Regions from separate parts of the Aureibacillus halotolerans genome, predicted to be linked through region 1. Evidence: predicted binding sites of a transcription regulator. Region 1 holds the regulator's gene; the other holds the start of a gene.
What was found. Region 1 encodes LexA, which represses DNA repair genes until DNA is damaged. Its sites were predicted from a motif close to CGAACATATGTTCG; they were not measured.
Positions count from the first base shown of each region.

Region 2: the regulator LexA is predicted to act here: its motif matches at 3,194-3,207, upstream of EV213_RS11875 (DNA polymerase IV).

Region 1 is NZ_SNYJ01000007.1:109,269-114,571, reverse strand. Features, by position in the region: gene tkt (transketolase) at 1-734, opposite strand, end outside; gene EV213_RS10120 (DUF896 domain-containing protein) at 920-1,150, opposite strand; gene EV213_RS10115 (YneB family resolvase-like protein) at 1,189-1,863, opposite strand; gene yneA (cell division suppressor protein YneA) at 1,863-2,174, opposite strand; gene lexA (transcriptional repressor LexA) at 2,392-3,012, shown strand; gene EV213_RS10100 (sporulation protein) at 3,235-4,017, opposite strand; gene EV213_RS10095 (DEAD/DEAH box helicase family protein) at 4,328-4,885, shown strand; gene EV213_RS20715 (hypothetical protein) at 5,021-5,173, opposite strand.
Region 2 is NZ_SNYJ01000009.1:74,160-79,462, forward strand. Features, by position in the region: gene spoIIID (sporulation transcriptional regulator SpoIIID) at 315-593, opposite strand; gene EV213_RS20775 (hypothetical protein) at 999-1,169, opposite strand; gene EV213_RS11860 (GGDEF domain-containing protein) at 1,541-2,179, opposite strand; gene EV213_RS11865 (hypothetical protein) at 2,362-2,805, opposite strand; gene EV213_RS11870 (hypothetical protein) at 2,802-3,014, opposite strand; gene EV213_RS11875 (DNA polymerase IV) at 3,256-4,491, shown strand; gene EV213_RS11880 (YolD-like family protein) at 4,488-4,829, shown strand; gene EV213_RS11885 (Fe(3+) ABC transporter substrate-binding protein) at 5,140-5,303, shown strand, end outside.

The sequences.
Region 1 (5,303 bases):
ATTTCGATAAGCGTTGGCTTATTCGTTTCGTTTTGTGCGGCTTCAATCGCTTTACCAATTGCATCAAGGTCATTGCCATCTTCAACGCGAATGACTTGCCAGCCATAGGCTTTATAGCGATCTTCAACACTTTCAGAAAATGATCTATTTAGGTCACCATCAAGTGAAATGTCATTGGAATCATATAAAGCTATCAAACGGCCAAGCTTCAAATGACCTGCTAGGGAAGCTGCCTCTGCACTAACACCTTCCATAATGTCGCCATCACTGCAGATCGTATAAGTAAAATGATCAACAACAGGATAGCCGTCGCGGTTGTATGTTGACGCAAGGTGGCGCTCAGCCATCGCCATACCAACGGCGTTTGAAATCCCTTGTCCTAGTGGACCTGTCGTCGCTTCTACACCATCTGTATAACCAACTTCAGGATGTCCTGGCGTGCGGCTGCCCCATTGACGGAATTGCTTTAAGTCATCAATGGTTACATCAAACCCAGACAAATGCAGCATGCTATAAAGTAGCATCGAGCCATGACCTGCTGATAAAACAAAGCGATCTCGATTAAACCACTTTGGTTGTTTAGGCGAAATGTTAAGATAATCTTTCCAAAGCTTGTAGGCCATTGGAGCAGCCCCCATTGGCAACCCAGGGTGACCTGAATTAGCTTTCTCGATTGCATCAATTGAAAGCGTTCGAATCGTATTAATCGCTAGCGTATCTAAGTTTGCAGTCATATGTACATTCCTTTCTTCATTAAAGAACTTATTGCTTCTATCATATACCCTACCACGGTGAAGTAGCAAGGCTTTAATGCCATCTGAAATCATTTCATGTGAACTTAGCTGACAGCAATTCGACTGCTACTATATGAAAACGAACATGACGTCGGGTGTCATGTTCGTTTATTCCGTTATAGCTGTTAATGCAAACGATTTTTTTTGGATTCCTTTAATTTATCTGGTGTGACATCATTTCCCTCAGGGTCAACGACTTTCACATTGTGTAAGTGGTCACGCATAGACGATCGGAAAGTGGCCAAGTATTCTTTACGTAGCTGTTGTTGTTCTTCCTTTTCTTCATTGGTCAGTGTGCTCTGTTTCGCTTTATTAGAAAGCTCGTTAATGCGATTAATTTTCTCTTTGGATAGCAACGTTATCACCTCTTGCCACCCATCATACAAAATACGGATTAAGGATGCAAATGAACCGCTTCTTTTTGTACTTGCTCATTTTCGTATTGTTTAAAACGTCGATTCACAGTCGCTTTAGAAACGTCGTACCCAAGACCTCTTAAGGTTGCCGCAATATCTCTATACGTCAGGCCGTTCTTCTTGAGCCTTACAATCTCGGATATAGGGATTTCTTTTCTTTTCCGACCAGGCGAACTTGACGTATGATTGCTTAAATTGCGAAACGGCTTGTAGCCATCCTTCACTGCAAGTCTCATCCCACGAGAAATTTTAGCATTATGTACCTTGCGTTGATATTCTTCGACAATGGAAACGATGTCAAGCACGAGGTGATCAGCATCTGACAGAGTCAACTCTCCATTTTCTTCGACACAGTACAAGGACAGACCATGCTTACGAAAATAATGGACAATCGCCATTTTTGCATTGCCACGACCGATTCTTGTCGCATCACTTACAATGATGGCATCTATCTGTTCGGACACCGCTCTTTCCATCAATTCAAGCATGCCCTCGCGATCAATGTCATAGCCACTGGCTTTTTCTGAAATGATGCCTTTTAATGTCCAGCCTTCCGTGTGGCAGGCTTGTGTAAGCTCTTTTTCTTGTCGTCCTAACGACGTCTCCTGCGACTGCTTGTCCGTGCTTACTCGACAATACCCAATCACATTCATTACTCCGCACCCGTGTATGCAAATTGTGAGGATCTCTCAGTGCTTAGCTGCTTCATCGTTACTGGAATGATGAGCTGCTGTCCTGGCTCAAGCGTGCTTGTAGGAAGCTGGTTGTTCTCTTTCACCCATTGAATGAAATCCGGTTTTGACATTGTATGCAGCGCCGTGTATTCTTCAGCAAGTGCCCAAATGCTATCTCCCTTCTCTATATGAACAGTTGCATACTCCTCATCACTTACACCATGAAAGAGAATCAAGCCAACAATAACAAATGCAAGACAAATATAATAAGAACGCCCAGAAACCACCATCTTCATTCCTCCCTGATACGAATGTTCGTTCGCCTTTAGATTACATGCGAACGTTTGTTTTGTCAACTATAAAATTCGAACTTATGTTTGTATTCCAAAGGACTGTTTGTTATAATTTATATAAATTACTTCCAGTCTATGAACCTTTTGAAATTGTATGCCTACATTTACTTTGTAAGTATGGATCCACTACGCGTAATAGAAAGCGAGGATAACTATGAAAAAACTATCAAAAAGACAACAAGATATTTTAGATTTTATTAAGGACAATGTACAAAGCAAAGGATATCCACCCTCTGTAAGAGAGATTGGGGAAGCTGTTGGACTTGCCTCTAGTTCAACCGTTCATGGTCATCTAGCACGACTAGAGGACAAGGGATTAATCCGCCGTGATCCAACAAAACCAAGAGCCATCGAAGTCTTGTACAGTGATGAACATGCATCTCCTATTGCAAAAGTATTGAATGTTCCTGTCATCGGGAAGGTTACAGCTGGACAACCGATTACAGCCATTGAAAATATCGAAGATTACATGGCCCTGCCTGAAAGTCTACTTCCAGCAGATGAGCAAGTGTTTGTGCTCGTCATCGAAGGTGAAAGTATGATTGAAGCTGGCATTTATGACGGGGATTTTGTTGTCGTTAAACAACAGCAAACAGCCAATAACGGGGATATCGTTGTGGCAATGACAGAAGACCATGAAGCAACGGTCAAGCGCTTCTACAAGGAAAAAGACTTTATCCGTCTTCAGCCTGAAAACGCAGCGATGGAGCCAATTATTCTTCATGATGTCACCATTCTCGGTAAAGTCGTAGGGCTTTACAGAGCGATTCATTAAGAGGTTGTCTTTCGCATTGGATATAGATAAACAAAGAGCCTTCTCCAAATTGGAGAGGCTCTTTGTTATAGAATTGCATTCACTACATGCTTCTTTAGGCCATCGGACGTGCTTGCTCTATGTAACGTAAAACCTCGACTGGTGCGGAGTTGCCAAAAGGGCAATGAGCACCGGACAAGGCAAAGCAACGACGAAAGCGAGCGTTTCTCATCAGCCTGAAGTTTATTTTTGAAGGATGGACCATAACTCACGTTCAACGACATCAGGTTGATTCAACTCATCCAACGTAAATTCCAATTCATAATACGCATCCTCGGACTTAAAGAACTTATCCAACCCTCTTAATCTTTGGTCCTTTGTAAGCAGTACATGCAAGGAATATTCAGTTGCATATAGGACTGCTTCAATCTCATCAATATGACCTCTAAATTCTGATGGGACCGCCCATTCAAATTCTTGGACATACTTTGGAATTTGATCCATCGGCAAGACTTTCTGATAAAAGCGCTCTGTCAAATAGTTGCCTGCTTCAACCTCCACTTCTCGTAGACGGAATCCAAGGTTTCTGACAGCATTGAGGAAAAGACGAGATGTTTCCGGCTCCTTAATCACAAGATAATCTTCATCTCTTGGATCAATGGCGAGCTCAATGTCCGCTCTAGTCGTAATCCAAACAGGACTTCTTGACGTGGAATGTGGGACGGTATAAGGGAGCTCGAATGCAAAGGGGATCGTTAAGCGCTCTCCACTTTTTACATGGCTGCCCTCAAATGAATAGGAGTCAACAACCACTTTCTTCTGATGCATTTTGTCCTCATGCTCGTACCAAGCCACTGTACATAAATCAATCACAAGCTGGTTAATGTCTGTGTCCGTGCCTGCCCCTTTTATATGGAACTCGCCATGGACAGTATCCCCTTTTGTGTACTGATTGTTCTGTAGTTGCGCATCAATTTTCACACCACCGATGCCGACTCTTTCTAGCGATTTTTTAAAGAAACTCATTTGAACGCCTCCATTGTCTTGTCGTCTACATGTGTCTACGAATCTACTTTGACAAAGGTTTCAAGTTATTTCAAGTATTGGTGTGGTTTCTCGACATTGCTCCTGCATGTTCGGCTAAAGCGATTGGAATATACCCTTTGATCCTTAAAGAATTTCTTACCAAAGGGGTAAAGACTTTGCCAAGTATTCGTGATGTAGACCCCTCTTCGCCTACATTATTGATTATTATTGAATTTAAGCAAGGATTGTGGAATAATCCTTTGAAATAGCAGTTGTCTAGAAAAATCCGAAAATATCAGGAGGCGCAATGATGAAGCTTGTTCTACTCTTTGGCCCACAAGCCGTCGGGAAAATGACAGTCGGAAATGAGCTCTCAAAAATAACTGCTTTAAAGTTATTCCATAATCATATGACCATTGATTTACTTGAACCCTTTTTCGGATTTAGTCCTGACATGTGGAGACTATCTACCCTTTTTAGAGAGGAAGTTTTTAGAACCTTTGCAACAAGCAATAACTATGGGATGATTTTTACGTTTGTCTGGGCATTTAATCAAAAAGAAGATTGGGACAGTGTTGAGAAAATATGCAGAATCTTCAGTTCTAAAGGAGCAAAAATCTATTTTGTTGAGTTGGAAGCTGGCGTCGAAAAAAGACTGAAACGGAATAAAACACCCTATAGACTTGAACAAAAGCCAACGAAAAAGAACGTGCAGTACTCTGAACAAGAATTATTAAGAAGCATGGATAGCCTTCGATTGAATTCTAAAAGAGGAGAAATCACTCAAAAACATTATCTACGAATTAACAATGAGGATCTGGAAGCTGAAGACGTTGCGAAAATGATAAAGGAACGGTTTGGATTGTAATATTCGGACGATGAGTATATGCACAAATCTTATCTGCAATTCTTTCTCACGAATCATAATAACGAATTGACCTTCCCTCCACCCCTTAATTTAGCCAACTCGACACATATGTTTTAGTAGGAATGAAGGAATGTTTTAAATACGATACGATTTGTCTTTCATATCTTGCTTTAGCTTTAATCGTTTTGTTTCAATTTTCTTCACGCCTTTAAAAGTTACCATGGACAATACGATCAGCGCGATATATATTAAGTAATTGTCCGGTTCATTTTTGTCTATAATCTTCATGGGCTTTACCCCCTTTTTTACAGAATTATATTGGGTAGCTTTTTCGGTGGTAGTGCGACCAAAAATACTTATTCTTATAAGATTTGGGGCAATCACCACATCTTAATCCCATAGAAGTGTTCACGAATCC
Region 2 (5,303 bases), on a different contig from region 1:
TCAGATAACGTAGATCTTTAATAGAATGAATTGTGGTGCTTGTTTTTGCACAAATTAACAGCGGAAAGCACTCTTTATCTGGCACAAGGGTATCATCGACTCGAAAGTACCTCTCGTCGTAATTACTTTGCACCCTAAAAGGCATAAGCGCAACATCGACTCGAAAAGACCTCTTCGTGTTTTTTTCACACCTAGGTTCTGCTACGGAGTTATGTTAGTATGCTCCAACTGCTCCACTTATCTCCAAAAAAATAAAAACATCTTGTCTCCCGATAAAGCTTTTGGGGAAACAAGGCGTGGTTGGGTGAATGTTATTATTTAACCAGCTCAGCTACGTGCTCATCCGTTTCTTTCAAATACTTTAGCTTTGTTGCCTCTCCTCCTCTTAAATGTCGAATGGACTTGTGGTAATCCAAGATGACTTTCACTTCGTTAGCCAGCTCTGCATTTACTTCGGGCAACCGCTCGGTTAGGTCCTTGTGTACTGTACTTTTCGAAACCCCGAATTCTTTTGCGATAACTCTCACGGTTTTTTTCGTCTCCACGATATATTTCCCAATCTTGATGGTCCTCTCTTTGATGTAATCGTGCACACCACTCGCCTCCCTGGTTTGGATGTGAGAAGTGTGAAATGAGACGTTGTGAACCTCTTCGAAGACTTCCCTCACTCCTCAGGCGTGTGTTGGTTACACCTTCTTAGACCTTTCACAGTCTCTCACCTCAAACACTCTCTTTGCTGGTTGATAAACTTTATGAGTCCATTCGTCTGTTTATTCCAACAATCCAGCTAGGACAAGGGTTTCCTTTTTTCAGGACAGTAGAAAAAACGAAGCGGCATCGTGCGGACTCCGTCTCCAGCGACCCATTATGATTTCATTAGAGGCTTCATGGCAGCTTCTTCATAATCAATGAACGTAAAAAATACCGCGAGCTATGGCCAGCGGCGGTTCGTGTGTGCATTCCACAATTACATTCTATAGTGTGCATGTCTGCACGATTTACACCTCATTTTCTTCCGTTTGCTGGCGCCCCAAACCCTTTTCCCAGAGAATAATTCGCCTTGTTTGACAGCGCTTCCAAACGGAAAAATCACTTGTTGCTTGTAAGGTCATGCTCATTGTATTCCATTCTTCTTTTTCGCTTTCTGTAAAATGATGATACGGTCTCATAGGTTCACGCCCTTTCGCATCTTAATGCTGTTGACAGTTTGTCCTAATGGGTCCGTCTCTAAACATTCCGTCGGGTAGGCTGATGAGAAACGCTCGCTTTCTTTGTTGCTTTGGCTTGTGCGGTGCTCATTGCCCTTGTGGCAACTCCGCTCCTCTTAAGCCTTCGCGCTTTGATAAGACAAACGTTTTCATTCTGCCTACCAGGGTTTTTAAATGACGTTCACTTTCTTCGTTGCTTTGGCTTGTCCGCTGCTCATGCCCTTGTGGCAACTCCGCTCACGCTTCAACCTGTAGTACTCACTGCCATTTCATTCACATACTGTTGAGTGTATTATCTCAAAAAAATGAAAGCGCTTCAACTAATTCCACTCTTAAGATTGTACTGCTTTTTTTGCTGCGTACATCCGCTGATCAGCAACATCAACCAATGTATCGACCTGTGTACCGTCTTTTGGATACTGCGCCGTACCAACCGAAACTTTTACAATGATTTGGCTGCTTGGGTAGGTTTGCAAGGTTTGATGGATATGATCTTCTATCGTTTTCACCTGATCGGCCAATAGGAGAACGACAAATTCATCCCCACCCCACCTGGCAACAATGGTTTGTTTATCTTGTATCGTCTGCAGGCAATTTGCCATATAACACAACACTTGATCACCTATATAATGTCCGTAGCGATCATTGATTTTTTTAAAATGATCGGCGTCAATTAATAACAATGTTAGCTCGTCCATGTTTCCCCGACTGCGCTGATTCCGCACGGATTTTGAAAAAGCTCTCATAAATCCTCTGCGATTGTACACTCCGGTAAGTGCATCTCGTTCCATCGCATTGTAAATAAGGTCAAAGCGATACCCTGCATACACGGCCACTCCTCCACCTACAATAACGATTCCAATGATAAGGATGTCACGGTTCCATGTGGTCATAAACCACACACACGAAATGCACATCAATCCTAGCCACACACTAACCCCAGCCCAACGACCTCGATGTTCTTTTACCATTTGCCTCTCACCGCCTTATGCTTTATCACATGAGCCTAAAGTCACTTAGTGCATACCAACTAACAGGTCATTAGTCCTATTTTCATGACAAAAAAAAGACCGGTACTTCGTGTCGACCGGCTCTTCACATTCTTTATACTATACTACACATCTTTTCCGTTTCCTCTTATTTTTTACAATTCTTATATATCCATTTGCTTTTTTGTCTGTGTTATTGGTTGCTTCGTTTTCATGATCACTCGTTTGATCAAATCGATTTGTTTTTGAACAGCACCTGTCCCTCTGGAGGTCCATAGCCATCTCACTCCGATGACAGCTTCTGCGATTGCAAACAGGAACAATGCGGTAACAACGACTGAACCAATGAAAGCGCCAGTTAAAATGTCGGTTTCATACGTGAGAGGGTTATACATGGTGGTTTCCAATGGAAAGTATGTATTCTGTGCAAAAATCGCCACTTTCTGTTGAATAAATGGAAACGGGTAGCCAAAGGTTGCTGAGGCTAGAGCGGATGCAGATGGAATGGTCGACTTAACGACAAATGGCGTCACTAAAACAGTAAAAAAGGCGAGCGGCACCATTAAGAAACCTAACACCACATGACGTACATGTTTCTTCATCTTCATTTTTTCCTCCTCGGCACTGGATTGTCTTGATTTTTTCCGGCAATGTCGTCAATAAGCTGTAAAAGTGCTGTAAACATTCCTTCTTGATGAAGCGTCCGTGTGCTGAGTGTCTCAAGAAGTTGTCTTTCCTGAACAGATAAAGGGCGATTTATAATCTGTTCCACATGCGTTTTTAGCTTTCGGTATCGTTCTTCTTTGTACTCTTCCACCTTCGTCAGCCTCCCCGTCCTGAATTTCATTGTTCTATGGAGGTGGGGCTCCGTTTTGGACATATCTAAAGAATTGTTTTCCACATTTTCCATGTTTTTAAACAATGAATTGTATTTAGTCTATGCAAAAGCGGCTTTTTCTTTCGATAAATATCCTCACAGCATTTTCCACTTTTAAAAGAACATTAGTTCGTATATACTAGGAACATTAGTTCTATTTAAGAGTCATGAATGGAGGAACATGATGGAACGTGTCGTTTTTCTTGTGGATATGCAGTCGTTTTATGCTTCAGTGGAACGAACTGAGCGACCAGAGCTGAAGGGGCGTCCACTTTTAGTGTCCGGCGATCCAAAGCGACGAAGTGGCGTGATTTTAGCCGCCTGTCCTCTGGCCAAACAGCATGGAGTGAAAAACGCAGAGCGGTTGTATGAAGCGTTAAAAAAATGTCCGCAGGCGGTTGTTGTGAAGCCTCGCATGCAAAAATACCTCGATGTGTCGATGCAGATTACATGCATTCTTGAAGAATTTACGGACCAGGTGGAGCCTTATTCGATTGATGAACTGTTTATGGAAGTCACCGCGAGCCAACGGTTGTTTGGTGGACCAGAGGAGATCGCACAACAGGTGCAGCAGCGAATTATGGAGGATACAGGGGTGTATGCTCGTGTTGGCATTGGCACGAACAAAGTGCTGGCCAAAATGGCGTGCGACAATTTTGCTAAAAAAGCACCGAACGGACGTTATACGCTCACACCAGAGACGATCCAGCATACGCTTTGGCCGTTGCCTGTTGAGTGTGCATTTGGGGTCGGTCGGCGTATGGAGGTGCATTTAAAGCGCATGGGGTTGCGGACAGTGGGCCAACTCGCCAACTACCCGCTCCCTTACCTAAAAAAACGCTGGGGAATTAACGGTCATGTACTCTGGATGACGGCCAACGGATATGACCACTCGCCTGTGAATGTCCGCTCCCATAACCGTGCGCAAAAAGCCATCGGCCACGGAATGACACTGCCGCGCGACTACCATCGCTTTGAAGACATTCGCGTCGTGCTGTTAGAGCTTTCTGAAGAAGTATGTCGCCGCGCACGCACCTCTCGTGTCATGGGCATTACTGTATCCGCCGGAGCGAGGGGGGCTGATTTTGACAATCCTTCTGGGTTCCATCGCCAGCAAACCCTGATCGAAGCGACCAATAACACGCTCGATGTGTATCATGCGGTTGTCGAATTGTATCGAACCTTTTGGGATCGCCGTCCCATTCGCCAGGCGCATGTCAGCCTATCACAGCTCCAAAGCGATGAGGTGTGGCAAATGAGCCTGTTTCAGGATCGCGAGAAGCAGCTACAGATTGGCTACGTGATGGATGGCATCCGCGACCGCTTTGGTCCGGTTTCAATCGTCCGCGCCTCATCGTTAAGGGCGGCTGGGCAGACAACAGATCGTTCTAAAAAGATAGGGGGGCACTACCGATGACTGAGAAGCTGGATCGTGACAATTTACTTTGGGAGGGAAGCCGCATGTTTTTGCCTGAGCATAAGCGAGCCCTGCTTGAGCACCGTGCGCAACAGCAGCGTCCAAATCCGCCGCAGCCAACCGATGAGCAACAACTGGAAGAATGGAACTACATGCTCGCTGAGGCGGAAGCTACAGGGAATCTTCTACACTTTACGGTCTTTGAGCATGGGTACTTCTCTGTGCAGGAGGGGCTTGTCACCAAACCCGTTCAAGATGGGTCCATCCGCTGTCAATCAAAAAAAGGCGAGCCTTTTTCAATTAAGGTCGCCAAGCTGGTGAAACTGGATTGGGCTTAACAAACAGCACCTCATCATTAATGTGAACTGTGAACATTACTGTAATTGCTCAAGCAATTCTTCGACCAGCCTATATACAGTAGTTGCTGGTTTTCTTTGTGAGGGAGTTTCATGTGTATAGTGACTTTGCAAGGTTTTCGCGCGTTTTACAGCTGCTTGCAAAGCACCTTGCTTCGTTAGGATCATATATGATGCTTTTACGATATACGACGCTGTTCTAATTTTACTTGTCAATTTTTCAATGTAGCTATATAATGTTGATAATGATTATCAATATCAATAAAAATAACTAAGTTATTGGAGGATTGAAATGAAAAAAAAGGCGAGATTATTTCTTCATGCATCTTTAGGATTCGCGATTGCCATGCTTGCTGCATGTGGCGCAGATACAAATCAATCAGCTCTAACGAATGAAAGTACCGAAGAAACAACTACTGAGGATTCTGGAGAAGTCAACTTGTATTCTGCCCGACA